DNA from 2 places in the Orrella sp. 11846 genome. Region 2 is predicted to be linked to the other one. Evidence: riboswitches for the same ligand, from Rfam matches in the RefSeq annotation. Region 2 holds a riboswitch; the other holds the start of a gene.
The links. A riboswitch is a leader RNA that binds a small molecule or an ion and turns the genes downstream of it on or off. The one in region 2 is predicted to bind S-adenosylmethionine.

Region 1: linked by a shared signal. The riboswitch ahead of metX (homoserine O-succinyltransferase MetX) and the one ahead of ACOI06_RS01520 (DUF2141 domain-containing protein) in region 2 are both predicted to bind S-adenosylmethionine.

What each region holds. Positions count from the first base shown of each region.
Region 1 covers NZ_JBMERD010000008.1:82,866-88,028, reverse strand. Annotated here, with positions in the region: gene ACOI06_RS08505 (muropeptide transporter) at 1-1,192, opposite strand, end outside; gene metW (methionine biosynthesis protein MetW) at 1,277-1,885, opposite strand; gene metX (homoserine O-succinyltransferase MetX) at 1,882-3,105, opposite strand; SAM riboswitch at 3,097-3,175, opposite strand; gene ACOI06_RS08490 (LuxR C-terminal-related transcriptional regulator) at 3,749-3,979, shown strand; gene gshA (glutamate--cysteine ligase) at 4,248-5,163, shown strand, end outside.
Region 2 covers NZ_JBMERD010000001.1:318,513-323,675, forward strand. Annotated here, with positions in the region: gene ACOI06_RS01510 (rhodanese-like domain-containing protein) at 1-500, shown strand, start outside; gene ACOI06_RS01515 (Bug family tripartite tricarboxylate transporter substrate binding protein) at 640-1,656, shown strand; SAM-I-IV-variant riboswitch at 1,792-1,898, shown strand; gene ACOI06_RS01520 (DUF2141 domain-containing protein) at 2,380-2,808, shown strand; gene ACOI06_RS01525 (DUF6693 family protein) at 2,884-3,258, opposite strand; gene ACOI06_RS01530 (alpha/beta hydrolase) at 3,513-4,382, shown strand; gene ACOI06_RS01535 (DUF4440 domain-containing protein) at 4,511-4,975, shown strand; gene ACOI06_RS01540 (hypothetical protein) at 5,008-5,163, shown strand, end outside.

The DNA.
Region 1 (5,163 bases), on a different contig from region 2:
GGATCACACCCGGCAAAGCGATCAGTACCGTCAACAAGAAAAAACCAGGCCAATCCAACCACGCCACCAAAGGTGGTGTGAGTGGTCCAGCTAAATAGGTTCTGCCAACCGCCGACAAAGCTGATAACAGCGCAAACTGAGTTGCCGAGAATTCCCGACGGCATAGTCCCATCAGTAACGCCACAAACGCCGCAGTTCCCATGCCGCCACAGACGTTCTCTAACGCCACTGCACCCGCCATAAGCCAGATGCTATGGGGCCCCACAGCAATGGCCCAGTAGCCAAGATTCGATACGGCTTGTAGTAATCCAAACAACAGCAATGAACGATAAAGGCCAAGGCGCGCCATTAAGGCACCGCCATAGAGCGCCCCAAAAATGGTGGCAGCCAGACCCAGAATCTTATTGACCGCCCCCACTTCAGACGCTGTGAATTCAGCACCTCGAATCAGAAACGTCGTTGATAAAGCACCTGCAAACGCATCACCCAATTTGTAGAGCACGATCAGCAACAACAAAGTCCAGGCTTGAGGACGCTTAAAAAACTCAATCAAAGGTGCTGTGATGGCTTTTTCTAGTGACGCAGGAGCAGAAACCGGTGTTTGTGGATCAGGCGCCCAGAATGTCGCCAACGCCACAAAGAGCATTAAAACCCCCATCAGCGCATACATATTGGACCAACCCACCCACTGATCTGCCAGCACCAGTGCAAAACCACCCGACACCAGCATGGCAACCCGGTAACCCAATACGGACAAGGCAGCACCCGCCCCACGTTCTCTAGGTTCAAGCACATCTGTACGGTAGGCATCAAACGCAATGTCTTGTGTGGCTGACAGAAACGCGACAAACACAGCCAGTAGTGCCAAACTGCCTAACGCACTAGCAGGCGATAAACGCCCCATCAGAATGAATCCGATCGCCAAAAGAATTTGCGTTACCAGAATCCATCCTCGGCGACGACCTAAAAAACCTGGTGTATAGCGATCAATGAGCGGCGCCCAGAGGAACTTCAACGTGTACGCGGTGCCGATCAACGTCAAAAAACCAATTTCCTGCAACGACACGTTTTCAACGGTCGCCCAAGCTTGTAAAGTTCCACCTGTTAAAGCAAGGGGCAAGCCGCTGGCAAACCCTAAAAACAACAAGGGGGCCACGCGTCGTCCCATGTAGACGCTCAGTGAAGTTTTCATGCGACCTCCAGCTTGGCGACAGACTCACCGCGCCCGTAACTGACGAGTTGTTTGATCTCAGGCAGCGATGTCTTCACGGTGTGATCATGCCTGACCGGGTTCTGAGCGAAACCGATACAACGCCAAAGTCGCTCGCCAACCTGCCAGCCAAGTCACTTCGCGCTCTGTGTTGTAAGTTTTTCTGGCTTCAACTTCTAATTCCAGTTGACGGCTCAGATCTTCAAAGTCTTTGAGTGTACACAGATGAATGTTCGGCGTGTTGTACCACTTGTAGGGCATTTGTGAACTCATCGGCATACGCCCACGCAGCAGTGACAGTCCGTGGGTGAAGTAACCAAAGTTTGGAAACGACACGACGCCGTGATGCGCAACACGCTTCATTTCGCGCAAAATATGTTCGGTTTGCAAAACCGATTGCAATGTCAACGACAGCACAACCGTATCAAAACACTTGTCAGAAAAAAGGGCTAAGCCCTCTTCCAAGTTTTGTTGAATCACATCCACGCCACGACGCGCGCACCCGAGCACGCGCTCGTCATTGATCTCAACGCCAACGCCTGTGACCTGTCGTGTCTGCTGAAGGTGATCGAGCAAAGCACCATCGCCGCAACCTAGATCCAGCACTCGACTACCGGGCTCAATCCACTCGGCGATTTGTAATAGGTCTTTACGCAAAGGCAATCCCTGTGTCATGACTGACCTCCTTTGCTCAGACTCAGTGTTTTAGCGATTCGCTCAAAATAACCTCGAACCACACCGTGGTAGCGGGAATCATCCAATAAAAATGCGTCATGCCCATGAGGTGCGTCAATTTCTGCATACGTCACCCGACGCTCGTTATCCAATAACGCTTTGACTATCTCACGCGACCGAGAAGGCGCAAATCGCCAGTCTGTGGTGAAAGAAACCAATAAAAAATCAGCTTCAACACCGGCCAGTGCGCGAGTAAGATCCCCTTGTGTTTCACGCGCCGGATCAAAATAATCTAGCGTTCGCGTGATCAACAAATAGGTATTGGCATCGAAATATTTTGAAAACTTTTCACCCTGATAGCGCAGATAAGATTCCACTTCAAACTCAACGCCATAATCATAACGATAAGCTTGTTGCGCATCAGCTTGGCGACGAGCACGTCCGAACTTACGCGCCATATCGTCATCAGACAAGTACGTGATGTGACCGAGCATACGGGCAACCGTTAAACCACGCGATGGCACCACGCCATGCTCGTAATAGTTACCTTCATGAAAATCCGGATCGGTCAGAATCGCCCGACGCGCCACCTCATTAAAGCCAATATTCTGAGCAGACAATTTAGGCGTACTCGCGACAACCACGCAGTGAGCCACTCGGGACGGACAGGTAATCGACCAACTGAGCGCCTGCATGCCTCCCAAAGAGCCCCCCATCACAGCGGCAAATCGCTCAATACCTAGCTGATCGGCCAATCGGGCTTGCGCACGCACCCAATCTTCTACGCTCAACACCGGAAACTCGGATCCCCAAGGCTTACCGGTTTCCGGTCGCAAACTGGCCGGACCCGTCGAACCAAAACAGGAGCCAAGGTTATTGACACCAATCACAAAAAACACATTGGTATCAACCGGCTTACCGGGACCAACCATGTTGTCCCACCAACCAAGCTGGTCGGGATCATCGGCCTCATAGCCGGCAACATGGTGAGAGGCGTTCAACGCGTGGCAGATCAAAACCGCATTGGAGCGATCTTCATTCAATGTGCCGTAAGTTTGGACAGCCAATGTGTAGTTCGAAATCGATTTACCACTATCCAAAGGGAGCGGTTGTTCGAATTCAAAATACTGGGTAGTCACCTCACCGACTGATTGCGGCGCTTCACGCGCAGGCTCAGCGTCTGTCGATAGAAATAAGTTTGCAGTCGTAAAAGTAGTCATTCAAAGACCTCTTTAGCGGGATTTGTGGGGCGCCCGCAAGCGGATCAGGCAAATCGGCGCCAATTCTTGGACAAAATTCTACCACTTTGTAACGGTCCACCACAAAAACACGCATGGACATTCCCGTCATGCCCATACGACACAAGCTGTCAGTTTGTGTCAAACTAAAAATAACGCAGCCAGTGTTTTGAACTAACGCACACAAAACAGTCAACGGGCAATCACCACAAGTGATTGATCCAAGCGCGCCGCAACTGGACAGTCTCTACCTCTTTGACTTTGGAAGATGCAGCCCCTGCCATTAACCATTCAGAGTCAGCTTGCAAACATCTCAAGCAGTTCAAATACATCGGCTTCGTGCCATCAGACCTTTCAAGGTCAGCATTTCAGGAGTATCACCATGACCATAGACGCTTTAGACAAGCCAGACAAACGACGAACGCCTTGTGGGCCGCAACAAATACAGAATTTGTGCATGAATCACGATCGCGGTGATCCAAACCACAAAACACGGTTACGGAGCCTTGATCATCGATATACGCAGATAGCATCACAGTAACAGGAGGAAGCGAGAATCAGGGTGGCCTAACGGTCACATGCTATCCCTCCCCGGATTTAAAAATGGGGTTTCTCGCACAATTTAATGAATTCAACACCACTATCCAGACGAGAATTGCAATGTTTGGCTTGGGTGTCCTGCGGCAAAACCAGCTGGGAAACTGGCTGTATTCTAGGCATCAGCGAAAGCACGGTTAACTTTCATCTAAGGAATGCATGTCGAAAGCTCAACGTCTATGGTCGGCAAGCTTGTATTGCGCAGGCCTGGCGTTTGGGCTTATTGACACCATCCATTTTGGCCCGTGAAACCGAATAACAACCGCGTTCACTGAGGCCTAACACCCGCATCATCGCTGCACCTCAGCAAATGGTGCGGGCTCATTCAAACCTGTGTTCGAACTAAAAATCACATGCACACCCAACCATAAAACCCTGAACTCGGAAATAGCTGCCCCCACCAACTGGTTGCGTCACGTACAATCGACTCAAAATTGGACTTTTGATCCTTTGCTTGCAAGCATTTCCATAGTCTGCGGATTGCAGCCGAGCTTGCGCAAACTCTATGAACCAAACAGGATAGCCGCTTGTCTACCTCGCTCAAACAACGATTGACTGTGCTTGCGCAGCAACCAGAACTGCTGGCCAATTGCCTACGCGGTCTGGAAAAAGAAGGCTTACGTACCGACCTAGGTGGTCGCTACGCGTTAACGCCTCATCCGGCACAACTCGGCAAGGCGCTCACACACCCTTATGTCACAACAGACTATGCAGAAGCGCTGCTAGAACTCATTACCGCCACACACAGTAGCGTCGATGATCTCATTCAGGCGGCCGACTGGGTTCATCGTCTGACCGTAAATGGCCTAGACAATGAATTGATTTGGGGGCATTCCATGCCACCCGTGCTGCCACCCGCCGATGACATTCCAATTGCTTGGTATGGCACATCCAACACCGGTCAGCTCAAACACGTCTATCGTCGAGGCCTAGCCCACCGTTACGGCAAACCGATGCAGTGCATTGCCGGCATTCATTACAACTTTTCGTTGCCAGATGAGTTCTGGGCTTTATTTCCCAGCGACGAGCAAAACGCCCAAGAACGACAATCTGCAGGTTATGTCGCGCTAATTCGCAACTTCATGCGCCACAGCTGGTTGTTAATGTATTTGTTCGGTGCTTCACCCGCACTAAACCGCAGTTTTTTACCCAATCCGCCCGCAGAACTTGGACGCATAGGGGAAGATACGCTGTATATGCCATGGGCAACCAGTCTGCGCATGAGTGATCTGGGCTACACCAGTGAGGCACAATCCACACTGACTCCCTGTTACAACGATCTTCACACGTTCCTATTGCGTTTATATGAAGCAGTCACCACACCATGGCCTGCGTATGAAGCGATCGGTGATCAACGCGATGGCGAGTGGATTCAAATCAACTGCAACCTTTTGCAGATTGAAAACGAATACTATTCCAGCATTCGACCTAAACGCACAGCGC
Region 2 (5,163 bases):
CTTTGATCACAAGTCAGCCAACGAATACACCCATGATTGACGCTGCGGAATTAAAAAACTTGCAGAACAATGATGCACCTATCGTTATTTTTGATCTAGCCAATAGTTTGACCTATCGGGATGGACATATCCCAGGCGCTATTTTTGTGATGAGACAACGACTTCAGAAAGAATTAGGTGCGTTGCCAGATCACACCGAACTAATCTTGACTTCTCCCGATGGAGAGCTTGCAAACTGGGCATTTGAAGACCTCACTCCATCTTGGAAAAAACACACTCGAGTTTTGAAAGGTGGCACTCAAGCCTGGATCGCCAGTGGTCAGACTTTACACGCTAATCGTGACAGCATTCCTGAGCCTTGTGACGATGTCTATTACGGTCCCTATCAGGTCAGTGATCGAATCCAGGGCATGCGTGATTACCTGAAGTGGGAAATTGACTTGTTTGAAGATATTCGTCACGAAGAACACATTCAATTCAATTGTAGGCCAGAGGAATAAAACACAAATCACGATCTTTAAAAACCAATCAAGACATTCGATTCATTTTCATCTCATGAATCACCACCAACAAACTCTCTAAAAAAGCATCAAAAGCAAATGAGAAACAAATAATACATATAAAACAGGAGAAACTACGATGTCCTCAATGAAACTCAACCGCGTCGGTTTCACGCGCACCGCCCAAAGCGTCGCCTTCAGTGTTTTATTACTTTGTACGCAATCTGTTTTGGCTGACAACAGCAAAGATGCTATCGGACAATATCCGGAAAAACCCATTAAATTCATCGTGCCAATTGCAGCGGGTGGGAGCATAGATACGATTACACGCTCTGTTGCAGATAAGCTTCGCGAAAAATGGAACAATCCCGTGACAGTCGAGAACATGCCTGGCGGCAGCGGATTGATTGGAATGGCTCGTTTCCTAAAATCTGATCCAGATGGTTACACTTTTCTCGCGCATGGTGATACGGTTGTGCTCAATCCTCTGCTTCGAAAAAATGCTGATTACGTTCTGGAAGACTTAGTTGGCGTCAATCGATTTACGGTAACTCCACAGGTTCTTGTCGTGAATCCAGACTTCGCACCCAGGACACTCAAGGAGTATGTGGAATACGCCAAAGAGAATCCATCAAAAATTCGACTAGCACTCCCTGTACAAGCAGGGATCGGGCATTTAGCTCACGCTAAATTAGAAACAGAAGCAGGTATACAGGTGACACACGTTCCATACAAAGGTGGTGCGCCAGCCGCGGTGGATGCCCTCGGCGGGCATGTAGACGCACTCATCATTACCCTGCCAGCTATTTCTGAACATATTAAAAGCGGAAAGCTAATTCCATTAGCTGTTTCAACTCCTGAGCGTTCATCGTCATTCCAGGACATTCCAACCATGGCTGAATCGGGTTATCCAAAAGCAGTCACTGAAAGCTGGGCTGGGTTATTTGCCGCAAAAGATGCACCCATACTGATCGTTGAAAAGCTTCATGCAGATATTACTGAGATCATGAATGATCCAGATCTGGTTAAGAAGGCCGAATCTCTAGGGTTTACCGTTTCACCCATGAGTTCACTGGAGAATTTCAATAAGTGGCTACAAAGCGAAAGAGAGAAACATAAAGAAACGATTGAAAACGCTAAAATTCAAATCAATTAACTAAACTTCACTACACCCATACTAGAGTCTCGAAAAATATTGATTGAGAGGCCTGCATGGGCAAAAGTTTGTGTAAACCTTACCTAATTCTCTGAGCGCAACCTATTGTTTATTTTCCAATTCACTGGTATAGTGAGCGTGCATCAAGAGTTCAAGCATTTCAAATGAATGTTTGATACCAACCTGCCTCCAAGCAAGGTGGTCTGACGATGGGGTCTTTAATGGCAACAACTTGGAAACGCAGACCCGCTTGTTGCGGGTTTTTTTATGGGCGCTTTTCACCGAATTGCTCGCCCGGCATTTTGCCAAACAGCTAAAGAGGAAAAATCATGGCTTACCAATTCACACTCGACCATAGTGTATACACAGGTCACACGGTCCCCGGCTCATCTTGGATGCGGATTTTTGACCACAACATCAATGACTATATTGGCACCTACATTCCGCTAACCTACCAAACTAGGGATGGAAACGCTAAAGGCGTCTGGAAAGATATTGTTTCGGTCTCCTATTTGGAGACACTCACAAAACTGCAGTCTCAGGTCATCGATGCCTGCGAACGACGATATATCCATTTTCAGACACCCAAATGTCAAAATTACAATCTAGGCTCAACTTAATCCGCCAAGGTAAGGCGCGAAAGGTTCATCCTAGTCACAGCGATCACCGATAGTGCCACTCACTGGTTATGTGTGGTCGCACCAACTATTTTCGGCAGGCAACATGTACAAAATTGGATTACAACGGATGCTCGTGGTACTCGGTTTATTGGTTGCACCATTTGCCTGTGCAGAAGCCTTGTTGGTGCAGTTCAATGACCTGTCGAGCGACAAAGGTGTGATTCGTTGTGGCTTATTTCAGGATGAAGCGAATTGGCGCAAAGAGGATCAAGCCATCCGTGGAGTGATTGCCACCATCCATCAAGGTAGAGCAATTTGTGATTTTGGTGACGTACCGGCAGGTGTCTATGCCGTTGCCGCCTATCACGCTGAGAATATTGAAGATCGTTTGCGGTTTGGTTTTCTGGGCCGCCCCAAACAAGCTGTCGGATTTTCCATGAATCCATCTAGGCTGTTTGGGGCGCCCAGTTTTGACGCGGCGATGTTCAAGATGGGTCAAGAGCCGCGTGTCTTGGTGATCGAGTTAGATTGAAACGGTTCAACGACTCGAATACGCACTGGCTCCTGCAAATTTCTGACAAGTCCTGTTGATGCTGATGGCTTGTACTTACGGCATATCGGTGACTGAGATCAACTTTGTGTGTGACAAGCAGTGAGCAGAAATCTTGTACAGGAACACGAAGTATCCAAGACCCAAGGTCACAAGGCTAATCAGAACCCACAACAGCACATTGCCAATGATGCTAGCCAAATCGATGGTACAAATCAATTGTCCAACCCGCTGCCCCTGCGCATTAAACGCAAACGTTCTACCAATGGTATAGCGCTGCATATAGTAAGGAAACACAAACATCGCCAATCCAAATGTGACGATCGACAGTAAAAGCCAAATGATTAGGTGACCAATCACCTCCAGCACACCCAGCTCGGATTTGAACTGCAAGTTTTGAAAATCCGGATGGGTACTAAGCGCTTGTTGCATAACTTTTAACCTCTTGGCTTTTTAGAAAAGTCGTAGTTTAACTTTAATTAAAAACTCACTCATCACACCAATCCATCTGTGCCACCGAGGACAGATTTCAAAAAATCGAGTGTCAAGCGCGACTGTTCGACAAAATACTCATCGAAGCGTATAGACTGAGCAACATGCAGTCGCATGAATGACTGCACCAAACGACTGCACCAAACGACTGCACCAAACGACTGCAATAAAATGCCTCATATAGGATCCACGTGATGAAAAAACTTTTCTTGTTAAGCACTTTATCCATGGCACTGGTGGGCACCCAGGCTGTAGCCAGTGAAATCATTCACGACAAATTTAATTCCGACATTCTTGGGCGTGACATCTCCATGTATGTCTATCTGCCCGATGGCTATAACGAAGCCACGGAACCCTATCCTGTCATCTATATGCTTCATGGTGCAAACTCCGATGAGTCCTCGTGGGTCGAGCGTGGCGGCATTAAAGTGACTGCAGACAATCAGATTCTGCGCGGTGAAGTGCGTCCTTCCGTGATTGTGATGCCCACGACAGGCCCTTCCACCTGGTATGCCGATGCCAATGCGGATAAAGCCGAAACCGCCATTTTGGAAGAATTGCTGCCATACGTTGAAAAGAACTACAAAACCCGAACCGACCGTGCAGGCCGTTCGGTGGCTGGGCTCTCTATGGGGGGTTATGGTGCATTGAACCTAAGCCTATCTCATCCGGAACTCTTTTGTGCTGCAGGTATTTTTAGTCCCGCTATTTACGTCCCGCTTCCCCCAGAAACTTCAGCGGCGCGCTCCACGCCACAGTTTGTCGACTCATCCGGTGCTTTTGATGAAAAAACTTGGCGTGATACGTTGTATACCTCCAGACTCGACGGTTATCGCCAAAATGGCACAGTCGTACCCATGTGGATTGAATCGGGTGACCATGATCCTTTAGGCATTGTGGTTGCCGCAGCCAATCTTTACTGGAACATTAACCAGACCCAGCCAGATGCGGTTGAATATCGTGTTGTAGACGGTGGTCATGACTGGATGGTGTTTCGCGACTCTTCCATTCGTGCCTTGCCATGGATGAGTAATCGTTGCGTACAACTTGATCAGAAAAAATAAGGTTTGATCAAATGATTTAACTGCGCAGATACAGGCAGCATCGTTTTTCGCAGTCAAATTTTTAATTCATGACACAAGCCAACGATGTTAAATTGCATCGAGGACCATTAACCAGAAAGGAGCGGCTCATGAAGAAAACTATCTTGACAGCACTTAGCGTAGCCGCACTGTCAGGTTGTGCAAGCCATCTGGATCACACAGCCAAACAAACACAAATCTGTGAGCCTATCACTGAAAGTCAGGTGATCGGATTGTTTGATCGGTGGAATAATTCGCTTCAAACGGGTGATCCAAAAGCCGTTGTGGCAAATTACGCACCACGCTCCATTCTCTTACCCACCGTTTCTGATCAAAACCGTCTGACCTCAGCAGAAAAAGAGGACTACTTCATACATTTCCTCAAAGACCAACCTTTTGGGGAAGTCACAGCGCGTCAAATCGACATCGGGTGTAATACGGTTACCGATTCAGGCTATTACACGTTCAACATGAAACGCACCGGCAAACCCGTTCATGGACGTTACACGTACACCTACCATTGGCAAAACGGCCAATGGTTAATTACTCACCACCACTCTTCCAAACTGCCTTAATTTGGGCTAGCGCATTTTCTGAAAGACCACCCTTGACAAAGAATCAAAAACCAAACTGGAACAATGCCCCTGAAGATTGGGACTGGCTGGCCCAAGATGCCGATGGACGCTGGTTTTGGTATGCAGTCGAACCCATCCCTGGGGTGGGGGGTGGTGTCTGGCGCTCTCCGCGTCTGAAACAAGAATTT